DNA from 2 places in the Orenia marismortui DSM 5156 genome. Region 2 is predicted to be linked to the other one. Evidence: a T-box and tRNA genes for the amino acid it is inferred to sense, from the RefSeq annotation. Region 2 holds a T-box; the other holds one or more tRNA genes.
What was found. The T-box of region 2 lies ahead of pheS (phenylalanine--tRNA ligase subunit alpha). A T-box ahead of a tRNA ligase gene usually reads a tRNA of that ligase, here a tRNA-Phe.
Positions count from the first base shown of each region.

Region 1 (4,833 bases), on a different contig from region 2:
GGTTATAGGTATTCATATCTTTAATATTATTGATGCTTATAGAAATGGTAAAATTTTAGATAATGGTGAAGAGGTTCCTAGTTTTAGAGAGTCTCTTAAGAATTTTTGGGAAATAGGATTTCCATATGCTGCAATGAGTCCAGGGATGATTTTCTTATTTATTGCTACTATATTCCCATTAATCTTTACAGTATCATTAGCTTTTACTAATTATGATTTATATCATTCTCCTCCAGGAAACTTAGTTGATTGGGTTGGGATAGGTAACTTTAAAAGTATTTTAACATTAGCTAGTTGGAGAAGAACTTTTGTTGGTGTATTTACATGGACAGTTATTTGGGCTATTACCAATACTTTTCTAATTTTTGGTTTAGGACTATTTTTAGCTGTTGTATTAAATCACAAATCAATAAAAGGAAGAAATATATTAAGAACAATTTTGATGGTTCCTTATGCAATTCCAGCATTTATTTCTACTTTGATTTGGAGAGGGCTATTAAATTACAACTTTGGTCAAGTTAATAAGATATTAGCTTCTATGGGTCTTGGGAAAGTTCCCTGGCTACAAGATGCTATGTGGGCGAAGGTTGCAGTGATTTTGGTTAATTTATGGTTATCCTTCCCATTTGCTATGGCTTTATGTTCAGGAGTAATTCAAAGTATTTCTGATACTTTATATGAGGCTGCTGAGGTAGATGGTGCTACTCCATGGCAGAAGTTTACAAGAATAACATTACCATTGGTATTAAGACAAATTGCTCCACTGATGATTATGCAATTTGCTTTCCATTTTAACAATATGGGAATTATATACCTGTTAAATGATGGTAATCCAGCTGTCTTTGGTAATCAAGGTGGTGCTGGAGGAACAGATATCTTGATTTCTTGGGTTTATAAGTTAACAATGGATAAATTAAAATATAATTATGCTGCTGCTATTTCTATTATAATATTCTTCATAGTAGCTGGATTTAGTGTTTACCAATTTAGAAGAACAAATTCCTTTAAAGAAGAGGAGTTGATGTAATAATGTTGTCAGTGAGCAAGAAAACTCAGCAGAAAATGGGGTTATTTTTCTGTTATGCGGTTATATTTGTAGCTATCATAGCGGTTATTTATCCAACAGTGTGGATAATTGGATCAGCTCTTAACCCAGCTAATAGTTTATACAGTTCTAGAATTATTCCTGAAAATGCAAGTTTAAAGAACTTTAAAGAATTATTGACTAGTGAACAATATAAATTTAAATATTGGTATTGGAATAGTATTAAGATTGGTGCACTTAATTCATTCTTTTCAGTAATTTTAACAGCACTTACAGCTTATATTTTCTCTAAGACTAGATTTTGGGGAAGAAAGTATGGATTAATGACCTTCCTAATCATACAGATGTTTCCTGGGATGATGTCAATGGTAGCAATTTATGTATTGTTGAATATGTTTGGTCTATTAGACACACATACAGGGATACTAATTGTATATCTTGGGGGAGCTGTACCATTTTCTACATGGATGATTAAAGGATATTTTGATACAATTCCTTCAAGCCTTGTAGAAGCTGCTACAATTGATGGTGCTAGCCGTTTTAGAATCTTTTGGCAGATAATGTTGCCGTTAGCTAAGCCTATGTTAGCTGTAGTAGCAATGCTTAACTTTATCAATCCTTTTAATGACTTCTTATTAGCTCAACTTATTTTGAGAAGTCCAGAAAAACAGACTTTGGCAGTAGGATTATACCAAATGATTAGTGCTCAGTTTTCTAATGACTGGACATTATTCTCTGCTGGTGCTGTATTAGCTGCTGTACCAATTATGATCTTTGTTCTTTCCATGCAGAAGTATTTTGTTGGTGGACTTTCTGCTGGAGCTACAAAAGGGTAGAAACAAAAATAAAAACATCTGGCATATGCCAGATGTTTTTATTTTTATACTTTTGAGAAGAAATATTTATATTAATTTATATTGATATTAAGAATTTCTTTAATCTAATTTATTAATATTGTTATAACATTACTAATAAATACTTAGTTAACTAGAATAATTATACTAAAGGTAGGAAATAATAAATATTTTATAAAAAGTTATTGACATTCTATTTGTTTTATTATATTATTTATAAATGTGAGTGAGGGCCATTAGCTCAGTTGGTAGAGCATCTGACTTTTAATCAGGGTGTCGGAGGTTCAAATCCTCCATGGCTCACCATTTTAAATCAATTAACAATGTATAATTAATAATTGATAATTAAAGGTCTTCTAATTATAGATTTTAAATTATTAATTATAAATTAATCCTATGCCCCCATCGTCTAGTGGCCTAGGATAACGGGTTTTCATCCCGTCGACAGGGGTTCGAATCCCCTTGGGGGTACCAAAATACTTTAAGATTTCACGAAGGGTTTTTGTTTTGAAAAACCTGAAGGGGTACCAAAATAATTTATAATTACACGTAGTGCTTTAGATTTGTAAAACACGGAGGGGTACCATTAATTAGCTACTAGCTACTAGCTTCTAGCTATTAGTCACTAGCTTAAAACCTTTTTAAGGTCTAAGCCAGTAGCCAAAAGCTGGCAGCCAACAGCTAAAACAAGGGCGAATAGCTCAGTTGGGAGAGCACCTGCCTTACAAGCAGGGGGTCACAGGTTCAAGTCCTGTTTCGCCCACCAAAAATTTCTGATTTTAATACGCAATGAAATTTTTAGTATTAGGCCATCGAGGCCGTCACACCATTTATTTAGCCATTAGCTTTTAGCAAAATCTTAAAAGATTTAGCCAGAGGTCAACAGCTAGAAGCCAAAAGCTAACAATACGGGGATGTGGTGGAGTTGGTTTACCACGCCGGCCTGTCACGCCGGAGGTCGCGAGTTCGAGTCTCGTCATCCTCGCCATTTTATTTTTTGAGAACTAATTTATAAATTTGGCGAAATAGCTCAGTCGGTAGAGCAGAGGATTGAAAATCCTCGTGTCCCCGGTTCAAGTCCGGGTTTTGCCACCATTTTAAATTAAACTATACTATAAAATGATACTTATATAATACATATAAATTTAACGATTAAGTTGCTCAAGAAAAGAGTAACTTTTTTTGATTTTAATATATAAATTTAGTATTTTTTAGTCTTTTTGATAGATTATTTTTTTATTAATCAAGAACATGGATAATCTAATAATGTAAATTACTAAGGGGATGATATTAAGATGCATGGGTATTATGGATGTGTCAATACAGGTTGGCTAGAACTAGTTACAGGAGTTATGTTTTCTGGAAAGAGTAGCGAGTTAATTAGAAGAATAGAAAGAGCTGTTATTGCTAAACAAGAGGTATTAGTCTTTAAACCAAGCATAGATAATAGGTATAGTGATACCGAAATAGCAACACATAATGGGATTACTATAAAAGCTCAGATTGTTGATAATATTAGTCAGATTAGAAGAATAATAAAAGAGGAGAGTCAGCAAAAGGAGATAGATGTAGTAGCTATTGATGAAGGACAATTCTTTTCAAATGATATTATTTCATTAGCAGATGAATTGGCTGAAGATGGTTATCGGGTTATTATAGCTGGACTAGATACTGATTTTGCTGGAAGGGGTTTTGGGCCTATTCCAGAATTAATGGCAAGAGCAGAATATGTTAGCAAATTACATGCAGTTTGTGTTAAATGCTCTAATCCAGCTACTAGAAATCAAAGGTTAATTGACGGAAAACCGGCAAGTATTAATGATCCAATTGTAGTAGTAGGTGCTGATGAGAAGTATGAGCCTCGTTGTCGTGCTTGCCACCAATTAAAGAAAGGTTAGCCTAGATTAACTGCTTGAATGGCTTTTACAATTGCTCTTCCCATCACATCACTAGCGGCAGTAGCCAGTAAGTTAATATCGATATTTTTATGCCCAGTGCTCATAGCAAAGATAGTATCTCCATCTAACATAGTATGGACAGGATTAATATGCTTTGCATAACCATTATGAGCTACTTGGGCTATTTTTGTAGCTTCTGCTTTACTTAGTTTGGCATTAGTTGCAATAACTCCAATAGTTGTATTCTTTCCAAAGCCTTTAATTTTTTTCTTTTTCATTGCTTGATAAGTGTTAATGAATCTACCCTCATCATCTTGGCAACCAGCAATTATATCTCCTTTATGATTATAAATATCACCAAAAGCATTTAGTCCAACAATAGCTCCGATATAGATATCATTATTCAATTTGAGGCTGGAACTTCCTAATCCGCTAGGAGTAGCATGTTTTTGTCCTAATAGCTTTCCTACAGTACATCCCATTCCAACGCCTACTTTTCCAAGACGTTTTTCATTAGAGGAGGCAGCTTTTACAGCATGATACCCCATCTTGAAATTTGGTCTAATTGTAGGATCACCTACCCCTAAATCAAAGAGAACAGCAGTTGGAATTATGGGTACCTTTGTAACTCCGACATCAAATCCAATATTAGCTTCTTCTAAAGCAGACATTGCCCCATCAGCAGCTGCTAAACCAAAAGCACTACCACCTGATAATAAGATGGCATTTACTTTTTCAATCATATTAATCGGGTTTAATAAATCTGTTTCTCTAGTTCCTGGAGCAGAACCTCTTACATCTACTCCAGCTACTGCTCCTTCTTCTGCTAATATTATTGTACATCCAGTCATTCCATCCTTGTTATGTGCATGGCCAACTTTAATTCCTGGAATATCAGTAATATAATCTTTCATGCTAACCTCCTTATATATGTATATGAGTAGAAGCGTATAAGAAAAATATAATATTATCTAAATGATGAATTTACTTTCTTTATTTTAACTTACGTTTATAATAACTTACACCAATAGAAGTT
Region 1 covers NZ_KB900621.1:100,901-105,733, forward strand. Annotated here, with positions in the region: gene OREMA_RS0111850 (sugar ABC transporter permease) at 1-1,027, shown strand, start outside; gene OREMA_RS0111855 (sugar ABC transporter permease) at 1,039-1,881, shown strand; tRNA gene OREMA_RS0111860 (tRNA-Lys) at 2,130-2,205, shown strand; tRNA gene OREMA_RS0111865 (tRNA-Glu) at 2,298-2,373, shown strand; tRNA gene OREMA_RS0111870 (tRNA-Val) at 2,590-2,665, shown strand; tRNA gene OREMA_RS0111875 (tRNA-Asp) at 2,810-2,887, shown strand; tRNA gene OREMA_RS0111880 (tRNA-Phe) at 2,919-2,994, shown strand; gene OREMA_RS0111885 (thymidine kinase) at 3,195-3,797, shown strand; gene OREMA_RS0111890 (P1 family peptidase) at 3,794-4,711, opposite strand; gene lgt (prolipoprotein diacylglyceryl transferase) at 4,791-4,833, opposite strand, start outside.
Region 1: it has a tRNA-Phe gene. The T-box ahead of pheS (phenylalanine--tRNA ligase subunit alpha) is inferred to sense a tRNA for this amino acid. The anticodon was not compared.

Region 2 (4,833 bases):
TCTAATTCCAACAGCCTCTAGCTTCTTCTTTAACCACAATGGGGAATCACTTACTTCTACTCCTGTAATCACTCTCCCAGTATATCGAGGACATAAATCAAGAGCTTCTACTTTAACATCAATCCAATCTTCAATACTCTCTTCTATCTCCTCAACTTTAACCTCAGGATATTTTATATCTTTGTCTATAATTGCTGATATTTCTCTAGCGACTCCTATCATACTTAAACAATGAGCAAAATTAGGAGTTAAATCAAGTTCAATAACAATATCATCTATCTCTAATTCATCAACTAATTTATTACCTACTTTAATATCGCCTTCTAATATAAATAATCCATCTACTCCATCATCTGGAAGATTTAGTTCATTTGTAGAACACATCATACCATAAGAAGTTACTCCTCTTAACTTGGCTTTTTTAATTTCCATACCATTTGGCATAGTTGTTCCTACAAGAGCTACGGGAACCTTATCACCTACAGACATATTCTTAGCACCACATACTATCTGTAAATCTTCACTTTTACCGACATCTACTTTACAAACAGATAATTTATCAGCATTTTCATGCTCTTTCTTTTCTGTAATTTTTCCTATTACTATATCTTGAATATCTCTACCTTTATATTCAACTCCATCTACCTCCAAACCAGCTAAAGTTAGCTTTTCTGCCAATTCTTCTGGTGTATAATCAAAATCAATATATTCTTTTAACCATTTATATGAAACTTTCATAGTTGTCCTCCTTTATATTAGTTACTAGTAATTAGTGATTAATAGAAAGTCTTTAGATATTTTTAAAATAATTCACACTAATTACTCACCTAAAAACCTTTAAACATTTACTAATTCTATCAAAATTAAAATTGTTTTAAAAATCTAATATCATTCTCATATAATAATCTAATATCATCAATACCATATTTCAACATAGCAATACGCTCTACTCCCATACCAAATGCAAAACCACTATATTCCTCTGGATCTACACCTGACATCTTAAGAACATTGGGGTGCACCATTCCAGAACCTAATATTTCAAGCCAACCTGTACCAGAGCATACATTACACCCTTCCCCTTCACAATTAGCACAAGAAACATCTACTTCTGCGCTTGGTTCAGTAAAAGGAAAATAACTTGGTCTAAATCTAACCTTTCTACCTTCTCCAAATAACTCATGTACCACTTTAATTAAGATACTCTTCAAATTAGCAAAAGATATATCTTTATCTATCATTAATCCTTCTACCTGATGAAAAACTGGCGTATGTGTAGCATCAATTTCATCAGATCGATAAACTCTACCTGGGGCAATAACTCTAATTGGAGCTTCTTCTTTCTCCATAGTTCTTACCTGCACAGAAGAGGTATGTGTTCTTAATAAAGTATTACCTTCAATATAAAAAGTATCTTGCATATCCCTAGCTGGATGATTTTCAGGAAAATTTAATGCCTCAAAATTATAATAATCAGTTTCAACTTCCGGACCTTCAGCAATTTTAAAGCCTAAACCTAAAAATATATCTTTTATTTCATTAAAAATTAGAGTTAATGGGTGCTGTTTGCCTAAATTATTCCTATCACCTGGCAAAGTAACATCTATACTCTCATCTTTTAACCTAGCTTGTTTTGCAGCCTCTTTTAAATTATTCTCTTTACCAGTAATTAAATTATTCAATTTTGACTTAACCTGATTAACTAGTTTTCCAACAACAGGTCTTTCTTCAGGAGATAAACTTCCCATACCTCTTAATATCTGTGTTAACTCACCTTTTTTTCCTAAATACTTAATCCTCAAATTTTCTAACTGTTCCAAATTATCAACTCTTTCAATTTGGTCAACAGCTTCAGCTTGTATCCCTTTAATCTTTTCCTCCATCTTTAAATCCTCCTTATATTTTTAAAATATTAACTTAAAATTTACAAAGCTATATTGACATAAAAAAACTCTTCCATCCCTATTAAGGACGAAAGAGTAATATACTTCCGCGTTACCACCTTAGTTAATCTATAGTTATTATTGGCTTATAGCCATTAGCTACTAAATTAATAGCTTTAACCTATAAATCATCTCTGACTTCTTATAACGGCAGAAAACCGGCTTAGCCTACTATAAGTTCAACTAGCAGCTCCAGAGTGAACTTCATTTAGATTCATTTTAAGAATACTTTCAGTCTATGATATCCTTTCCCTTAGAAAATGATATTCTAAATTACTCTCTCTTTCATCACTTTTTATATAATTCAATTTATTTAAAATTATATCATAGCAATCTAATAATAACAAGGTTGAAGCAAAGACTAATTAGAAACTTTTATGTAATTACAACTAACCCATATCAATTCTTTGCCTTACCGCTTCATATATAATTATACCTGAAGCCATAGCAACATTAAGTGATTCTGCATCACCAATTAAAGGAATTTTTATCATCTCATCAGCTAAATCAATTAGCTCTTTTCTAGGGCCATTACCTTCATTTCCTACAACAAATGCAGTTGAAGCCAAATAATTAACTTCAAAATGATACTTATTAGCATTAATATCTCCAACAACAAGATTTATATTCTTAGCAATTAGCCTATCCTTTAATTTCAATAGATCATTTTCTCTATAAATTGGAACTCTAAATAATGACCCCATAGTAGCCCTAATCGTTTTTTGATTATATAAACTCACTGTTCCTTTGGTTGTAATTACTCCATCTATACCAGCTGCATCTGCTGTCCTAATAATAGTTCCTAAATTACCTGGATCCTGAACTTGATCTGCAATTAATATTAGATTATTATCATCATCTAGAATTTCTGATAAACTGTACTCAACTTTATCTATTATAGCTAAGATACCTTGAGGAGATTCAGTGTCAGCTACCTTTTGTATAATATCATCACTAACTTTGACCACTTCTATATTAAGAGTTTTCAAATCTTTTACTAAATCTTCTCCTCGCTGATTTCTTAACAAATAGTTTGAATAAAAGACTTGATGAATATTAGCCTTCTCTTTAATAGCCTCTTCTATAATTCTAACACCTTCTAAAACAAATCTATTTTCTTGCCTTCTATATTTCTTGCGATATAAAGAACGCAAATATTTAATTCGATCATTTGTAAAACTAGATATCTCCATTATATAATAACCCCTCTCTTAATATCATATGCCCCAATTTAATAACACGAGTTATTATATCATACATCTCAATCTTTTAACAAATCGCTAATAATTTTCTCTTGATATCATTAAATATCGATTTATGATAACCTTTTTATCTTCACTTCATCTAAATTTTTTCAACTTCAGTCTACCAAACTAAATTTTTTTCAATTTATCAAGACTATTATTATCTCCCATTACAATTAAAGTATCACCAGGATTAATCTTTACTTCTGCTCCTGGAGAAATATTTATCTCCCCATTGCTTTTTATTGCCATCACATTAACACCAAAACGACTTCTTAACTTTAACTCGATTAAGGTTTTATGATACATATTTTCATCAGCTGCAATTTCCACAATACTATAATTAGGCGCCAGCTCTATATACTCCAAAACATTTGATGAAGTGAGATTATTAGCAATTCTTATTCCCATATCCCTTTCTGGATATACAATTCTGTCTGCACCAACCTTGCTTAATACCTTACCATGCAATCTATCTTGTGCCTTTACAACAACTGTTTTCACTCCTAATTCTTTTAACATTAAAGTAGTTAATATATTAGCATGAATATTCTCACCAATACTGACTATCCCAACATCAAAGTTACTTACTCCCAAAGTTTTTAGAGCTTCTTCATCAGTAGCATCAGCTTCTACAGCGTGAGTTACTATACTACTAATTTCTTGTACCTTCTCCTCATCATTATCAATAGCTAAAACATCATAATGTTTGTCTGCCAAAGTTTTAGCCAAACTATAACCAAAACGCCCCAAACCTACTACTATAAATTGTTTCAAAACACTCCCTCCCAATTATCCAATCAATATCTTCTCTTCAGGATATCTAACTTTATTACTTCGTTCTCTTTCTCCAAGAGCCATAGCTAAAGTTAAAGGACCTACGCGACCAGTAAACATTATAATTGTTATTAAAATTCTACCTATAGTACTTAAGTCTCCAGTAATTCCTGTGGATAAACCTACAGTAGCATAGGCTGATACTGTTTCAAAAAATATTTCTATAAATTTAAAATTTTCAGTTATTGTCAAAATTAATGTAGCCAATATAATAACCAATAAAGAAACTATCGTTACTGCTAAAGCCTTATAAACAGTAATCTGAGATAGCCTTCTTCTAAATAATTCTGCATCATCTTTTCCTCTCACTAAAGAATAAGTAGCAACAATTAATACTCCAATGGTAGTAGTCTTCAGCCCACCACCAGTAGATCCTGGTGAAGCACCAATAAACATCAAAATGATAATTAAAAATAAACTCCCTTGCGTTAAGTCACCAATTGCTATTGTATTAAAACCGGCTGTTCTTGGTGTAACTCCTTGAAAATAAGCAGATATAAATCTATCCTCTAAAGCCAATTGACCAAAAGTATTTTGATTAGGAGATTCTAATAAAAAAATACCAATGCTTCCAATGAGAATCAAAATTATAGTAGTTAGCAAAACCAATTTACTGTTTAAAGATAGAGTAACAAACCTTCTTTTCTCATAAAGGTCAGCTATAACAGCAAAACCAAGACCTCCGAGAATAAACAAAGTGGTGATTATTATATTTACATAATAGTTTCCAACAAAATTCTCTAAGCTATTACTAAAGAGAGCAAAACCTGCATTACAAAAAGCAGAAATAGCATGAAAAACAGAAAAAT
Region 2 covers NZ_KB900617.1:1,302,700-1,307,532, forward strand. Annotated here, with positions in the region: gene pheT (phenylalanine--tRNA ligase subunit beta) at 1-738, opposite strand, end outside; gene pheS (phenylalanine--tRNA ligase subunit alpha) at 864-1,883, opposite strand; T-box leader at 1,965-2,241, opposite strand; gene OREMA_RS0105900 (TrmH family RNA methyltransferase) at 2,333-3,136, opposite strand; gene OREMA_RS0105905 (potassium channel family protein) at 3,317-3,964, opposite strand; gene OREMA_RS0105910 (TrkH family potassium uptake protein) at 3,980-4,833, opposite strand, start outside.